DNA from 3 places in the Viridibacillus sp. NPDC093762 genome. Region 1 is predicted to be linked to each of the others. Evidence: riboswitches for the same ligand, from Rfam matches in the RefSeq annotation. Region 1 holds a riboswitch; each other region holds the start of a gene.
What was found. A riboswitch is a leader RNA that binds a small molecule or an ion and turns the genes downstream of it on or off. The one in region 1 is predicted to bind thiamine pyrophosphate.
Positions count from the first base shown of each region.

Region 2: linked by a shared signal. The riboswitch ahead of thiT (energy-coupled thiamine transporter ThiT) and the one ahead of ACQKM9_RS00750 (ABC transporter substrate-binding protein) in region 1 are both predicted to bind thiamine pyrophosphate.
Region 3: linked by a shared signal. The riboswitch ahead of tenA (thiaminase II) and the one ahead of ACQKM9_RS00750 (ABC transporter substrate-binding protein) in region 1 are both predicted to bind thiamine pyrophosphate.

Region 1 is NZ_JBNNUK010000001.1:166,469-172,317, reverse strand. It holds gene ACQKM9_RS00765 (ABC transporter ATP-binding protein) at 1-610, opposite strand, end outside; gene ACQKM9_RS00760 (ABC transporter permease) at 616-1,368, opposite strand; gene ACQKM9_RS00755 (thiamine-binding protein) at 1,365-1,658, opposite strand; gene ACQKM9_RS00750 (ABC transporter substrate-binding protein) at 1,672-2,664, opposite strand; TPP riboswitch at 2,769-2,878, opposite strand; gene ACQKM9_RS00745 (hypothetical protein) at 2,905-3,105, opposite strand; gene ACQKM9_RS00740 (hypothetical protein) at 3,185-4,648, opposite strand; gene ACQKM9_RS00735 (hypothetical protein) at 4,831-5,160, opposite strand; gene ACQKM9_RS00730 (S8 family serine peptidase) at 5,280-5,849, opposite strand, start outside.
Region 2 is NZ_JBNNUK010000023.1:378-6,226, forward strand. It holds gene ACQKM9_RS19085 (hypothetical protein) at 7-135, opposite strand; gene ACQKM9_RS19090 (DUF4870 domain-containing protein) at 194-508, opposite strand; gene ACQKM9_RS19095 (M20 family metallopeptidase) at 578-1,648, opposite strand; TPP riboswitch at 1,796-1,901, shown strand; gene thiT (energy-coupled thiamine transporter ThiT) at 2,035-2,595, shown strand; gene map (type I methionyl aminopeptidase) at 2,802-3,554, shown strand; gene ACQKM9_RS19110 (tryptophan-rich sensory protein) at 3,613-4,341, opposite strand; gene ACQKM9_RS19115 (polyphosphate kinase 2 family protein) at 4,584-5,333, shown strand; gene ACQKM9_RS19120 (M3 family oligoendopeptidase) at 5,397-5,849, shown strand, end outside.
Region 3 is NZ_JBNNUK010000008.1:79,671-85,519, reverse strand. It holds gene ACQKM9_RS11985 (PH domain-containing protein) at 1-224, opposite strand, end outside; gene ACQKM9_RS11980 (PH domain-containing protein) at 224-718, opposite strand; gene ACQKM9_RS11975 (putative RNA methyltransferase) at 807-1,664, opposite strand; gene ACQKM9_RS11970 (MATE family efflux transporter) at 1,892-3,262, opposite strand; TPP riboswitch at 3,431-3,535, shown strand; gene tenA (thiaminase II) at 3,633-4,322, shown strand; gene thiM (hydroxyethylthiazole kinase) at 4,322-5,131, shown strand; gene thiD (bifunctional hydroxymethylpyrimidine kinase/phosphomethylpyrimidine kinase) at 5,128-5,849, shown strand, end outside.

The DNA of each region.
Region 1 (5,849 bases):
GGCGCTTCGTTAGTATATAAATTCGATCTGCTAAAAAGATTGCTTCTTCAATACTATGAGTGACAAATAGTATTGATTTTCGATTTTCTTCCCAAACAGATAAAAGCCATTTTTGCATTTCAATTCTTGTAAATTCGTCTAACGCTGAAAATGGCTCATCTAGGCATAATATATTTTGGTTACTGAGTAACGCTCTTATAAAGGCTACGCGTTGCTTCATACCACCTGATAATTCAATTGGGTAGGATTTTTTAAAATCTCGTAATCCTACTTTTTCTAGCCATTCACTAGCTTCTTCATAATTTGGTTTACCTGATAATTCTTGCATAAGTACTACATTTTCAATGACGGTTCTCCATGGGAAAAGTGACGGTTGCTGAGGCATATAGCCGATTAAGCCTTTTTGTCCATGAATGGTTTTGTCATTCAAAGAAATAGTTCCTTCATCTGGTGTAGCCATTCCACCTATTAGATTAAAAATTGTACTCTTGCCACTCCCTGAAGGTCCGAGTAATGCAACAAATTCTCCTTCTTCTACATGTATAGAAATGTCATGTAGAACCTGTGTTGTACCAAAAGACTTTTCGATATGATCCATTTTAAGTAACATTGTACTCACCTCTCCAGTTTGCCTTTAATTACTATTCTTTCAACCACACGTAACAAGCTAAATACGATGACACTTAATAGCATGATGGTGAAGATAGCAACAAACACACGATCTGTACGGAACGAGGACTGAGATAAAGTCATGTATACGCCAATCCCTTTTTTCGCACCTAACCATTCAGAAATAACTGCCCCCATGACACTATAAGTCGCAGAGATTTTCAATCCCGAAAACAAGGACGGAAGTGAATGTGGCAATTCGAGTTTCCAAAATAACTGGCTTTTTGATGCCCCCGCCATTTCCATATAGTATTTGAGCTCTGGCGCGGTATTTTTAAAGCCATCTAATGCTGCTACAACAATTGGGAAAAAGCAGACTAAACTTATAATGATCAGTTTGGGAAATAAGCCAAAACCGAACCAAATAATTAGAAGAGGTGCTAAAACAATGATTGGAATATTTTGCGATAGAATAAGTAACGGATAAACAAGTTTCTGCACTTTCGGCATCATATGTAGGGAGACCGCTATGATAAATCCTACGAGGCTTCCAATTGTAAGTCCTAATACTGCCAACTGAGTTGTTGATAAAATATCGGTTGAAAAAGTAGGAATCGCTTTGATTGCCTCTGAAAATATGGCTGTAGGAGCCGGTAACAACCAACCCGGAACTTCTTTTAAGCGAACAATCAATTCCCAACAACATAAAATGAAAAGGAGCAGAAAAATCGCTCCTCCTTTTTCACGTATCCATTTCATTTTCTGTATTTCTCCGTTAATGTACCAAGTGTGATACCTGTTGGTTGATAAAGCATCTTCACTTGAGTAATGACGTTTACACTACCTAGTTCAATCATCTTTTCATTCATTTTTTTGATAATTTCTAGTAGTTCAGAAAGTTCACCTTCCATTGTTGTTTCAAGTGGATGCACTTCATAGTTCACACCAGCATCGTCGATAATTTTGATAGCTGCATCTACAAAAGGTATAACATCCTCGTAAGTTTTTGTTTTTGGAATAATTTGTACACTGATTAATGAATTTGCCATTTCTTTCTCCTCCTTATTGTGGTAAAAATTCGTTTGTGAACGCATTTTCAGGATTGAATTTACCCTCTAATATGTTATTTTCACTCATCCAATTTGCATAGTTTTTCCAAACTTCAAGCTTCTGCTCTCCCCATTGTTTTGCATCATCTTGATATTTGTCAGCTAGCCATTGTTGGCTTTTCTTAACTAACTCTGCATCTAATTCTGGGGCAGCTTTTAGTAAGATATCTGCAGCCGCTTCTGGGTCTTTTATAGCAAATTCATATCCTTGTGAAGTCGCTTTAGTAAATGCTTTCACTGTTTCGGGATTTCTTTGGATCATTTTTTCATTTGTTGTAAGAACTGGAGTATAGTAATCTAGCTTGTCGCTATAGTCTGTTAAATAAAGCATATTTATCTTTTCTCCTCGCAGTTCTGCTTCGACACCTGTCCATGCATAGTAAATCCATGCAAAATCTACATCTTTTTTGACCATTGTAAAGAAGTCTGCATCTCCTGCATTGATAATGTCTAGCTTCTTACTATCTGCGTTTTCAATTTTCATAAGAGAATCAAGCACAGCTTTTTCGATTGGTGAACCCCATCCTCCATATGTTTTACCTTCGAAATCTTTTGGTGATTTAATATTTTTGTCTAATGGGGATGCAAAGCCCGATGTATTGTGTTGAATAATAGCTGCAATTGACACGAGTGGGACTCCTTGAACTCTTGCTTGCGTAATTGATTCTTGCGCTGTGATACCAAATTCGGCTTTTCCTGAAGCTACTAGTTGATCTGCTCCAGTTTCACCTGGTTGAATGATCTCTACATCCAAGCCTTGCTCTTTAAAAAAACCTTGTTCTTTTGCTACATACAAACCAGTATGATTTGTATTTGGCGTCCAATCTAAAACGACGGTTACTTTTTTTAATGCGTTTTTCGAGTCATTATCATTTCCTTTTGACTCATTTGATTGGCAACCAACTAAAGCGAATAATGCTACAAGCAGCAGCATACATTTTTTCATTTCCCTTGCCTCCATCTATATTATTTTGACAAGTTCCATGCAAAAAGAAAAACGCCCGGAACTATTCCGGACGTTAACATACACTCTAAAATTCAATGATACTCGAGATTTTAGCTGATGTTCCCTCCGCTGGTGTTAACCAGATCAGGTTCTAAGGGTCAGCATCTATCGGATACATTCTCAGCTGGCAACACCAGCCCCCCCACATTCTTGCACATATGAACTTTCACACCTATTATATCAAAAAAACAAAAGATTCCAATATTTATTTGGATATGATTGTTTTGGATTGTTGTTGTAAGATTTTGGAATGCGGTGTTTTTGTGTTTGTTGAGGTAACTCGAGTGTTTGTTGCGCTAACTTCGGTGTTTGTTGCGCTAACTTGAGTGTTTGTTGCGCTAACTTCGGTGTTTGTTGCGCTAACTTGAGTGTTTGTTGCACTAACTCGAGTGTTTGTTATTTAGCAGAATATTCACGTCTTAAGCACCCTCTAATTGCTAACTGCTAATATAAAAACAGATTATTTCGCTAGTAAATCTTCACCGAAAATCGATACAGTTTGGCGGTCTGGAACGAATTCATGTCCATTCCATTTCAATATTGTTTCTACATAACCCAACCCATCTGCATGGTATCTACCCGCGATTTTTTGGTATGCCAAAAATTCGTAGTTGCCATCACGCGCGTAATCTATAGGATAGAGTCCGCTAATTGGATCCACCCACCCTTGAATTGGCGCTTTAAGTGTGCCGTCTATATTATAAATTTCAGACAAATAATCTTTCCCTTTATAAGTTAGATCTAAGATATACTTTTTCGCTGGGTAGGAGCTAGTAACACTAACTTTGTAATTATCCAAATAATTAACTTCATATTTTGAAAGTTCATTATAGGCATCCGAGTCAAATACTTGGCGCATTTCCCCATTCACATATGCAAATATATATGCGAATATGATGCCACCACTTCCCCCTGAGTCTATGACAACTAAAATGTCTTCTACATCATTTCCTGTATAATCCCCGAGCGATATAGTGGGATTATAACCTGCATTTTCTTTTAACGGTATTTGTTCATAAAAATTCGTTTTTTCATTAAAAACAACTAAGGTAATATTTTTTAAATATGGACTTCCTTCAGTTCTCTCAGCAGTTAGAAGAATTGTGTCAATTAAGCCATCTCCCGTAACATCGCCTCTTTTTTTATCGATGACGATTTGGGCGATTACTTGGTGTTGCTTCAACTTATTTAAGATTTGCCTTCTCTTTTCTAGTAGGGTTTCTTTAGATGGGTATGGTGAATTAAATGACAACGTTTTATCAATTGAAATAAGTGCCTGTTCTAAATCTCCCGCCTTCATCTGAGCATCCGATAAATAGGACCAATAAAAAGGATAATCATTATTTTTCAATAGATTCTTATAGTACGCTTCTACTTTTTTGAAATAATATGGGTACACATCCTTTGCTTTGACAAGTCTCATACCATTAAAACGATAGACGGCTATTTTATAGGCATCACCCGTATCGTGAACCCAAATAGCTAGCTCATATTTTCCGTCTGAATTTTGGGTACTCGGCATATCTTCAACTTGCAACTTACTATAGACCATATTATTCGTTGGTATATGAATAAAACCTTTGTTTGTCCATTGCAGTAGGTCTAACTTCGACCATATACTGCCTATTTGCCAACCTACAATTAATGTATTTATATTTTTGTTAACTAATGGCACAGCCACTAAATTCGTTATTCCATATCCGCTTCCTTTAATGTCTGCTATTGGAACCCATTCATTATGGTTTTTTTTTAATATCTTTATATAATTTTGACCTTGATAGTTGTACGCTCCGATCATCTCTTCAATATGATCTCCATCTATATCTGCTAGCAGTATTGCTGGCCTTTTTTCCGGTTGTTGTACTTGTAAAATAGTTGCCGTAGAAGGTAAAAATCTCATCATTGTATCTGCATATTCTTTCAATATCCCCCCACCTTTCAATCAATTATATGCGTGCTCCTGTTAGATAATTTGCATCCCCATTGCACTTCTAAAGTGTTTTACCTCTGAGACATAATAATATCCCCTGACTCAATCGAATCAGGGGATGCTTGATAGTCGTATTAAATATATGTGAAATCTATGTGTGACTATACTCGTTCTAATTAATTACCAACGGTGCCCATGGTGCCATGGATTCCATTGATTCCATGGATTCCATGGATTCCATTGATTCCATTGATTCCAAGGATTCCACGGTTGCCATTGATTCCATTGATTCCATTGCTGACCTGGGAACCAGTTTTGACCGTGGCGCCAGTCGTTACCTTGATTCCACTGCTGTCCCCGCCAGAAATTAGAACTTTCGCGTTGCCACTGTCCTCCATGAAAAGGTTGAACCATTCAATTTCACTCCTTTTTCTATTCATTCTTTGTAGGATATGTATGAGAGTGTAAAATGGTCCAAAATAGTGATTAAAAAAAGTGTTTTTCATTACTTTTCCCTTCTTTTTATGTTCCTCTAGCATGCCATTGCTAAAGCAAATGCATTTTTCGTTTAGACGTTAGAAACCCCCTTCTCAAAAGAGATAGGGGGTTCATTACTCAAAAGCGTTTATTTCTCCACATTGATATATAGCTTACCTTTCGCTTCTTGACGCGTTTCGTTTTTGAAATTATCAACAGCTTTTACTTCAATTACTGCTCCTTTAGCCACTGTTCCTGATGGTACTGTCCAATAGCCTACGTAATGACCGTCTGCTTGTTCTGACATAGGTAGCTCAGTCGCATTTTGAACTTGTCCATTAACGTTTGTTAGAGGCATGTGGATGACGAAAGTAGCTTTCAATCCAACTGCACTATCAAATTCAATTTTAACACTTTTGCCTGTTTCCAGATTAAGGTCTTCTACTGGTGTTAAGTTTTCAATGACAGGCGCATCATAATTTGCTGTGATGCTAATTTTCTTTGTTACTTTGTTGTTTGCTTTATCGCTAGCTACTACTTTGATTTCATTCACACCGTTGTCGAGAAGAATACGTTTTGAATATTTTCCGTTGACTACTGGTGCGTCTGTTCCATTTACACGTACCCAATCTAGGTTCGCATCTTCAACAGTACCTTCAACTGTCACTGACTCACGATTTGTTTTATCCCCGTCAAGCGGACTTTCGATTTTCAGTTC
Region 2 (5,849 bases), on a different contig from region 1:
TTAATATTATGGTTTATATCTTGTTGTGGGCGCTTGTTTTGATTTTGCTTTACGTGAATCAATAACTTTAATAACGATTGGATAAATAATTGGTGCTAATTTAATAGCAGTTTTTACTACGTTTCTTACCTTCATTTAGGAGCACTCCATTTCTTATAAGCTAATAATAATTAATTCCCATTGATGCTTCATCTTAAACGCGTATTACACGAACCCCTTGGATGATATTCCAAATGATCACTGCTACAGATAGTAGAATTTCTAAAATGATGAACGAGATAATTAAAATAGGTCCTGTACTTATAAAATTATCAGAACCACTGCCATAAAATCCAAATACGATAAAGAAAATAATGAAACCGATAATGGATGGGATAATGAGTAAAAGGTGTGATATGAATGCTCGTTTTGCATGGTTTTTTACATTCGAATCAGTACTGACAAAATAAACAATCACAGGCAAAATAAATCCTGCAAAAAATATACTGAAGTAACACAATGCCGACAATACTCGATTGTTATCCAGCCCAAGCACCTCCATTCATATTATTATTTACGCTAGAACGCCCAAAAAGATTCAACTCAATGCATGTTCTTTTATTATATTTGCAAAATGGTATACAGATGAAATGCTGACATATTCAGCGGGACCATGCCAATCTGCTCCAGTTGGGCCGAATTCAATGGCTCCTACGCCATCGGCAGCATAAAATCGAGTATCAGCAGATCCATGTTGTCCAAATAGCATGGCCTGCTTGTTGCAAACTGCAACAATTGTTTTTGATAATGATAAAACAAATGGATCATCAGCATTTGTTGTAACAGCAGGAGCTTTACTGTGAATAATGATTTCAGCTTGGATCTTTTCGTCATCGAGGATTTTCTGAATGTCATGTAGAATAACTTCTGCTGATTGTCCTGGAACGTATCGGATATCATAACGTACATTGCACTGATCTGGGACGACATTAAAACGTTCACCTGCTTGTATTGTAGCCAAATTAATCGATGGAGAATCATAAAATGCATTACGAGCATTTGTTATTGGTGATTCTAACAGTTTTGAGTGGAAATGCATGGCTTGTAAAACAGCATTTAGCCCCTCCCAAGGACGACTACCATGTGATGCTTTACCCTTGAATTGAATTTCGAATTGAAGAATGCCTTTTGCTTGTAAACCAATTTGCAATTGTGTAGGTTCACCACAAATAACAAATTGACCATTATATCCATTACGGGTAAGCCATCCTGATGTATTTTCACCACCAGTTTCTTCGTCTGTCACCAGATGTAGTTGAAGGCGTCTAGGCAGCTTGTCAGCTGATTTGGATAGCTCTACAAAGCTGAACATCATCGCCGCGACTCCGGCTTTCATATCAGCAGCTCCACGCCCGTATAAAAGGTCACCATCTACAAAGGGTGTAAATTGTTCAATTGCTGCTGGGACGACATCGACATGGCCGTTCCAGATAAGACAATCTGCGCCTTGCCCAATTTCAGCTGTTAAAATATCAAGTCCATTATTTTGATGTAGGTTAACATCTACACCCTGTTGCCCGAGCCAATTAGCACAAAATTGTAAAGCTTCATTTGCGCCAGTAGGTGTATCACTTTTATATGTAATTAACTTTTTAAGTAAATCAATCACTTAGTTGTAACCCCTCTCATTAAATGCCATTTTGTTAATTATATACATGTTTGAAAAAAATCTCTCAAACATTTAAGAAGAATCTATTGAAATAAAAGAATTGTTTAAGTACAATAGGGGTGTTCTATAATTACAATTAAATGATGTATTTACCACAAGGGGAGCCGAAATGGTCGGCTGAGAGTGAACCCAAAGTTCTAACCCTTTGAACCTGTAAGTTAATACTTGCGTAGGAATGTGGATAGAAACCGACATATAACCGATGTCAGGACCTGTCCTGATGTCGTTTTTTTGTTGCCTAAAGTTTTACTATCTAGAGCCCATTTACAATGGGGTACGTTGAGGTCTTGTGTGTTCTACATCAGAACTACGGGAGGATATTTATTTTGAACAAAAAGAAATTGTTGTTTTTAATCGAGATTGCGATTTTTGCTGCAATCGGCTTAATTTTGGATCAGCTGTCATTTAAGCTATGGGCTCAAGGTGGTTCTATTAGCCTCGTTATGGTACCTATTGTATTAATGGCATTCCGATGGGGTGTCTCAGGTGGGTTAATTACCGGATTATTAATTGGTTTATTGCAAGTAGCGATGGGAGCTTCAATTTTTACACCTGTCCAAGGTTTTATCGATTACTTTTTAGCATTTACTGTGGTCGGATTTGCTGGTGTGGTGAGACATCTAGTGTATGCAGCGAGTAAGCAATTAAACAAAAAAGCAATGACTTTGTATATTGTGCTAGGTACAACACTTGGTGGTTTATTGAGATACATTGCTCATACTACAGCAGGAATTGTCTTCTTTAGCGAATATGCAGGTGATCAAAATGTATATTTGTATTCTATAATTTATAATGGTACTTATATGTTGCCAGCTACTATACTAACAGCTGTTGTAGCTGTACTTTTATTTACATCAGCACCTCGTTTATTACAACAAAAAAATTGATTCAAAAAAGAGGATTCCTTATAGTTGGAATCCTCTTTTAGTACTTTCAGGGACGCAATGTCATATATCTAATATTAGAATCAAACAAAAATATTCTAAATATATAGACATTTGAAATAGCAAGATACTCGATTTTCATGTTCTTCATTTTGCAAAAAAAGTGTTATAGTAGAGAGTAGACATATGAGAAGAAGGGACCGTATAAAATGATAGCTATAACTCAAGAAGAAATTGCGGGATTGAAAAAAGCCGGACGTGTGATGGCCCAAATCCGTGAAGCAATGAAGGCAGCAACAAAACCAGGTATTACAACTAAAGAATTAGATGAAATTGGTGGCCGTTTATTTGAAGAAAATGGAGCCGTTTCAGGACCTAAAAGTGAATATGATTTTCCTGGTTACACATGTATAAGTGTGAACGAACAGGTTGCACACGGCATTCCAGGGAACCTTATGTTAAAAGAGGGAGACCTTATTAATATCGACGTTTCAGGTCATGTTGAAGGCTATTTTGCAGATACTGGCGTGTCATTTGTTGTAGGTGGTGGATCTTACCCAGAAATCGATAAACTTTGTCAAGTTGCAGAAAGTGCATTTGATCGTGCGATGACAAAAGTAAAATCAGGTGCTCGTTTAAACCAAATTGGTAAAGCAGTTGAACGTGAAGCAAAAGCAAACGGTCTAGCGGTTATTATGAACTTAACAGGTCATGGTATTGGCCGTTCACTTCATGAAGAACCACAACATGTATTAAATTATTTTGATGCATGGGATCGCACAATTTTAAAAGAAGGTATGGTTTTAGCGGTTGAACCGTTCATCTCTCAAAAAGCAGAACATATCGTTGAATCAGGTGATGGTTGGACATTTATAACGCCTGACAAATCACTAGTTGCACAATATGAACATACAATCATCGTAACAGATGGTGAACCTATTATTACAACTAAATTAGATTAAAATAATGAAAAAGCCTCCCTTGAATTTTCGTCAAGGGAGGTCTTTTTGTTTTCTACAATTATTTAGATGGCTTTTGTTTTTTTATAAATAAGATTCCTGCCAATAAGACACCACTTAAAAAAAGTGCTGCGGTCGTTACTAGTAATTCCTCAAAGCCATTTTTTACCGCAACCCCTATATAAGCCCAAATGAAGACGATAGGAAAATAAATATCATAATGGTGGAAACGGATATGAAGTGCAATAGCGGTACCTAGGGTAAGCATAATAACAGCCCACAAAGGATTACTTAAACCTAAGCCATTCCAATGATTATGCGTTAAAACGAAAGCGATATTTGTTATTGTTGCTACGCAAATCCAAGCAAAGTAAATGGAAATGGGTATGCGCTTTGACCATGTTTGTTCATCATTACTAAATGAGAAATATAGAAGTGCTAAACAAGCTAACAATAGTATCATTACGACAACAGTAAGTTGGAAGTAAAGATAATGCCACAGGAAAATCCACAAAATATTAAGCAGGGAACTGGTTGTAAATAACAGTGTTTGTTGAATAGAAATTGAGTTCTTATTCTGATAATTGAACCAATGTTTATAAATCCAGTAAGCTAAAATTATGTATATAAAGCCCCAAATACTAAAAACATATCGTGCTGGAGTGAAAAGAACCGTATAACTGTCGGAGATTTCGCCAGTAGTTTGACCATTTAGTGGAAGAATATTAGCAGCTAAGTTCACGGATACCATTGCAATATAAGCGATGGTAATAATAATTAATCTCCCCAATAAAATCTCCTCCTTCATGTTGAAAATAGTATGAAAATCTGAACTTTGTTGCACTCTGAAGTAGAAAAGTATCTCGTTATCCATTGCGTTAATATACAAAAAATCTATACCAATTTTAAATCATATGTATAAAGTATACATTCGATTAGTTAGAACAACAAATATCATTTCGGAAGAATTTGCTGTAAAATAATAGTATAAAAGTAAAAGGAGTGTTTAAAGTGAGTAAACGCATTGAAGATATGAAATTAGATAAACATCTAAACGATAAACTTTCCTACAAAAAGGAACTAAAAAAATTACAATTTGAACTATTAAATATTCAACAGTTCTTGTTCAATCATAATATTGGGCTTGTGTTAGCATTTGAAGGAATGGACGCAGCTGGTAAAGGTGGAGCCATTAAACGCTTAACACAACGACTGGATCCTCGTGGGTATATTGTACACCCAATTGCTGCACCGCAACCCTTCGAACTGAAATACAACTATCTACATCGCTTTTGGACGCGCTTACCTTACAAAGGGCAAATCGGCATTTTCGATCGTTCATGGTATGGACGAGTACTAGTAGAACGTATTGAAGGCTTTGCTAAACAAGAAGATTGGCAACGTGCCTACGAAGAAATTAACCAATTTGAAAAACTACTTACAGATGATAACTATATCGTAGCAAAATTCTGGATTCAAGTGTCAAAAGAAGAACAATTAAATCGATTTAAAGAACGACAAGAAGATCCTTATAAAAAATGGAAATTAACAGATGAAGATTGGCGAAATCGTGACAAGTGGCCACTTTATGTTGAAGCAGCAAATGATATGTTCAAGAAGACAGATAAACCTCATGCACCATGGATTTTAATATCGGGTGAAGATAAAAAGTACGAACGAATTCAAGTGCTAAAAGAAGTCATTGCACATGTTACAAGAGAATGTGAACTGAGAGGATTACAAATTACTGATCCTTCTGAAACTATTAGCGAAGAAGTCTAACTATTTCGAGTCCAGAAGTATTATACTGAATATGTAAGATAATTTGGTAATGGAGGCTTGAATATGACAAATGAAAAATTTCCAGAAGTATGGGATTTAGAGAGCGTATTTGCAGGAGGTAGCAATTCAGAAGAATTAAGAATCCAATTAGACAGAATCCAAGTTGAATTAGAAGAACTACAAAATGCAGTTTCAAGTATTGTAGCAGAAGATGCAAAATCCATTTTAAATGTTCTAGAATTAATGACAGAAGTATATATTAATATGGGGCAATCCAATTCGTTTGTATCGTGTTTACAAGCACAAGATATGATTGATAAAAAAGCATCCTTACTACGTAGTGAAATTTCATCATTAGCTGCGAATTTTGCTCCAATTAAATTGCAATTTCAACAAGTACTAAGTGGCATTGAAGAAGAAAAATGGACAGATCTACTTGCTACTGAAGAGTTATCACAATTTAATTTCACTTTAAATGAATGGCGAGATGAAACTAAATTAAAACTTTCTGAGCAG
Region 3 (5,849 bases), on a different contig from region 1:
TCATTCTTTATCACATATCTATATGTTATCCATTTACCAATACTTAAAAAAAGCATTATCACAACATAGGCTAAGAATATCCATTTCGCTGTTTGAATCCACCATTTTTCAGAACCCATATTTAATAAAAAAAGAAATATAAAAAAGATTATATTACTTTTAATAAGCTTATACAGATCGAATATTAGTACTAGAGGATGTAATCTTTTCAATGGTTGCGTCATCATTCCACTTCCTTAATTTTTGCGTAATGCGCAATTTGATCACGTAATTCAAATGCCTCTTCCTCAGAAATGGCAGGGATTACATGTTCTGTTCCCATAGTACCTATCTGAATTGAATACAAATTGTACTTGCGCATTAATGGCCCTTGAATTAATTCTACAGACTGTACCTTTGTCATCGGAACTAACTCATTGACTTCTTTAAAAGCTCCGTACTTTAATTGAATAAATTCCTCATTTACATCATAACGCCAATACTTTTGCATAAAACTAGGTTTAAACAGGATTTCCCAAATTGCAGTGAAGAAAGTCAATACTATAAGTCCTAAGACGATCCAACCAATCCATTCTTTCCACTCAAAGTGAATATGTAAATAGTAGAGGACTAAAAGCACAGCAATAATCCCTGTATTTGTTAATGTTTCAGTCATACGCCAAACCTTTACAGCTTCTCTCGAAATACATCGCTGTGGCGCTTCAATCTTTAAATACATCCAACCACTCCTTCTTTACTATTACGTCTAAAATAAGGAAAAAGTTTCTAAATAAAAATATCCCCCGCTAAAAAAGCGGAGGACAGTTTTATATTTTCCCAATTAATATGTCTAAATCAATCGTAATTTCGGTTAAGTTTGTAGCAGCTACATCACTTTTTTGATGCCACCCCATTGGTGTCATATGCATTAATAAAGGCACCAATTCTTGATTTATTTCTATTGTTTGTGTAATACGCTTTACTTCAACCTCAAGGAAATTCTCCTTGAACCGTTCGACAGTATGTTCATTTGAATAAGATTCCTTTTCAGATTCCGCAAAGAATAAAGCACGTAATTGTTGTAAATATCCACTTTGTGGTACGACTTTAATAACCAATCCATTCGGCTTCAAAAGTCGTTTAAACTCCGTGTAATTGGCAGGTGATAAAATATTCAATATTGCATGAAAGCTTTCTTGTTGATATGGACTTTTTGCTAAGTCACCGACACACCAAATTATGTCATTATAATGCCTTCCTGCTGCAATAATTCCTTCTTTTGCGATATCAATACCTACTCCAACAAAACCGTTATCAGATCGCTCCTGGAATTTATTTTTAATACTTTCTAAATGCGATCCTTCACCGCAACCCGTATCTAGTACAGCAACATTAGTATTCATCTGCTTAAGTAAATCACAAATAGCTGTATGCATAGGTGCATATAATCCACTCTCAATAACCAGCTTACGCGCTTCAAATAAATCTTTGCCATACATTGAAGTCGCAGCATGCGTCATAAAATTTACATAGCCTTGCTTTGCAATATCGAAAGAATGTCGATTATCACAAACAACAATACAATCCTCAGTCACCATCATCTCATCCCCGCAAACTGGACAAGCGAACAGCGCATGATTCTCTCTCATATTATTAGCACTCTCTACTTTTCTCGGCAATGCCATGCCTAACACCTCGTTCATTAATCTTCTTTACCAAGTATACAAAACAAAGTGTTGGTTGGCTAAAGATAAAATATCAAGGGTCTTGCATAACATCTTGATAATAGGGATACTTACGAACAATGAGTAATCTTTTTATAATAAAAAAATCACTGATGACTTTATGCCATCAGCGATTAAATTCTCAAGTAATACTAATCTATCACTTGCAAAACTCACATCTAATCAATTTACTTCGTTTTATCAGGCGCAACGAGAGCATATCTTTCCCAGCGACGACTTTTCCATCTAAAGAAAACAAGAATAGCTCGGAACCATTCATCCGCTGCAATTGCCAACCATACACCTATTAGACCCATATCTAATTGGAATACAAGTAAATAGCCAAGTGGTAAGCTCATGCAAACCATTGAGAAAAATCCGATGACTAATGGATATTTAGCATCACCTGAAGCACGCAATGAATTAATAATCGTAATATTAAATGTACGTCCTGTTTCTAACAAAATACTACACATTAACACTGCCGCACCAATTTTTATAACCTCTGGATTATCAGTAAAGAGACGCATTAGCGGATAGCGGAAAATAACCACCACTGTGACCATCACTAGTGTAAATATAATCGCCCATTTCAGACTAACCCACAATTGTTTATACGCTGCATCCTTTTCATTGGCACCAACGTAACGGCCAACCATAATCGCAGTTCCTGTTCCAATCGCTATAGCAAATAAATAGGTGAACATTGAAATATTATAAGCGTATTGCCGAGCTGCTAGTGATTCTGCACCTAAATACGTCACGTAGTATAAAAAGACAATTTGACAACCTTGGTACATCACCTGCTCAAATGCAGATGGAAGCCCAATTTGCAAAATCTTACCGATGTATTCTTTTGATAATGAAACGTAGTATTGAAATTTAATACGTACCTCTAGCGCTTGATACAATAGCCAGAAGAATACTAATAGAGCCAAAACACGACTGACGACTGATGAAATTGCCGCACCTTGCACCCCTAGTTCAGGGAAGCCAAATTTACCGAAGATCAAAACATAGTTCCCTATTACATGAAAAATATTCATTCCAAGCGATACATACATAGTCTGTTTGGTCCAACCATGCACACGAATAATCGCTGCTAACGAGTTGATGATTGCTTGTAGGAAAATTGCTCCCCCAACAATGAATAAATATTTACTAGCATACTCAAGCACATCACCTTGTAAATTCATTGCAATCATAATATTTTTCGAGAAAATCACGAAAGCGATGCTCATTATTGAACCAATAACTAAATTCAAGGAAACGGCTAGTGCTGAAATTTTGGCTGCTTCCAAATAACGCTTAGACCCTAAATATTGAGCAACAACAATCGATGCCCCGTTTCCTATTACTTCTAATATTAAAATTGCTATATGAATATATTGATTGGCTGCTCCTACTCCTGATACTGCATCATCAGACAATGCGCTCAGCATAAATGTATCAGCAAGCCCCATTAACATAAATAAAAATACTTCTAAAAAAATCGGCCAAGTTAAATGAAATAAATTTAATTTCACTTCAGGCTCTTTCACTGTTGCCGTTGTGCCCATCTAAACACCTTGCTTCCCACTATCAAATTCAGATAATTTGTATCTTAACATAGAAATCAGCTCATATCTATGGCTTAATGCCATTTATTACAATCTATTTACTTTGCTTAATTACACCTTGCTAATTCCAATATTTATGTTATATTGATGTTGAAAACTAAATCGCTTTTTAACCACTAGGGGAGTCATATAATTGGCTGAGACGTAGAGTGCTACGGACCCTTGGAACCTGATCTGGCTCATACCAGCGGAGGGAAGTGGCGCTATCAGTCTATTTTGTTTTATTGAAAATGATTGCTCGCCGCCTACTGACACAGATCAGGGGGCGGCTTTTTGTTTTCAAAAACAAATGAACTTGGGGTGCATAAAGATGACATTTTGTGAAGAAGTAAGACAAGAGTGTAATGATTTATGGGAAGGTAGCTTTCAACATCCGTTTGTAAAATCATTAGCAGCAGGTACTTTACCACTCGATATTTTCCAATATTACGTACAACAAGATGCTTATTATTTAACCCACTTTGCAAAGGTGCAAGCACTAGGAGCAGTAAAGGCAAATGATTTACATACTACACAACGTTTTGCCAAACATGCTGAATCAACTTGTATTGCTGAATTGTCACTTCATGAACAATTTTTTACTATGTTGGAAATTACAGATGAAGAGTTTGCTGCATTTGAGCCCGCACCGACAGCATATGAATATGTATCTCATATGTATCGCGCTACAAACAATGGTGATTTAGCTGATACTCTCGCTGCAATACTTCCTTGTTACTGGCTTTACTATGAAATTGGCGACCGCCTAAAAGATTCAAAACCTAATCACCCTATTTATGATAAATGGATTCAAACATATGGCTCTGAGTGGTTCGGAGAATTAGTAGAAGAACAAATTAATCGCATGAATGACCTTGCCAAAGACTTACCCCCTGCACGTATTCAACAACTAAAAGAACATTTCCGTAAAAGTAGTTATTATGAATGGCATTTCTGGGAAATGGCTTGGACGAAACAACAATGGACAATTGGACATTACGAAAAGGAGCTGACTAAATAATGGATCAACAACCTTTCCTTGAAAAGTTACGTGGCGAAAAACCGCTAGTCCATAATATTGCCAATATCGTTGTTGCCAATTTCCAAGCTAATGGTCTCCTCGCACTAGGTGCTTCTCCTATGATGGCGGAGGGAATCGAGGAAGTAGCTGAAATGGCTGCTCTTGCAGACTGTACAGTTCTTAACATTGGTACACTCGATCAAGGAACTGTTTTATCCATTATTGAGGCAGGTAAAAGTGCCAATAAAAAAGGTATTCCTGTTGTTCTTGACCCAGTTGGCGTAGGTGCTAGTGTGTTTCGTAAGAAATCCGTGACAACCATTTTAAAGGAAGTCCAAGTTACGGCTATCCGCTGTAATGTAGGTGAACTTGCTACACTCGGTAATATCGAATGGCAATCAAGGGGAGCTGATGCTGGTGAAGGTCAAATAGATGTACAACTAACTGCTAAACAAGTTGCTAAACGGCTTAACTGTATTGTTGCAGTCACTGGGTTTGAGGATACCGTAACCGATGGCCAAACGACAATTCAAATTGATGGTGGGCATGACTTAATGCCACTAATTACAGGCTCCGGGTGCTTGCTTAGTGCGGTGACAGGTGCATTTCTTGCTGTTTCAGATGGCCATCATTTGCAAGCAACAGCTAATGCTCTATCATTTTACAAACAAGTTGGAGAAAGAGCTGCAAAAACAGCCATTGCTCCAGGCACTTTTGCAGTTGAAATGATTAACAGTTTATATTCTCTTACTTCAGAAGATTTACGTGACAATATGAAAATTGTAGAAAAAGAGGATATTCAAATATGACAAATGTTGCTATGACAATCGCAGGTTCTGATAGTGGTGGTGGAGCAGGTATTCAAGCAGATTTAAAAACATTTCAAGAACTTGGTACATTTGGTACATCTGCAATCACAGCAGTGACTTCACAAAATACACTAGGTGTTCACGACGTTTATGCCGTAGAAGTGAACAATGTAGTCAGCCAAATCAAAGCTGTCCTTGATGACTTCCAAGTAGGAGCTATTAAAACAGGGATGCTTTTTTCAGCAGAAATCATCCACGGAGTAGCTGAAACATTAAAAAGTTATGATCTACCAATGCTCGTTATTGATCCAGTCATGATTGCAAAAGGTGGTGCATCACTTCTATTAAATGAAGCTGTACACTCGATGAAAACTGAGCTACTACCACTTGCAACCATTATTACACCTAATATTCCTGAAGCTGAAGTACTCACAGGATTAACGATTCACTCAGATAGTGATGTAGAGAATGCTGCAAATCGGCTAATTACAATGGGCGCTCAAGCCGTTGTCTTAAAAGGTGGGCACCGCGATACAAAAGATTATGCAGAGGATTTATTTTTATCAGCAAAAGGTGAACGATTCATCATGCGTTCTGAAAGAATCAGCACGAAAGATACACATGGTACAGGCTGTACATTCTCAGCAGCTATTGCAGCTCGTTTGGCACAAGGTTTTACTGCTTCAGATGCCGTAATTGATGCGAAACATTTTATCCA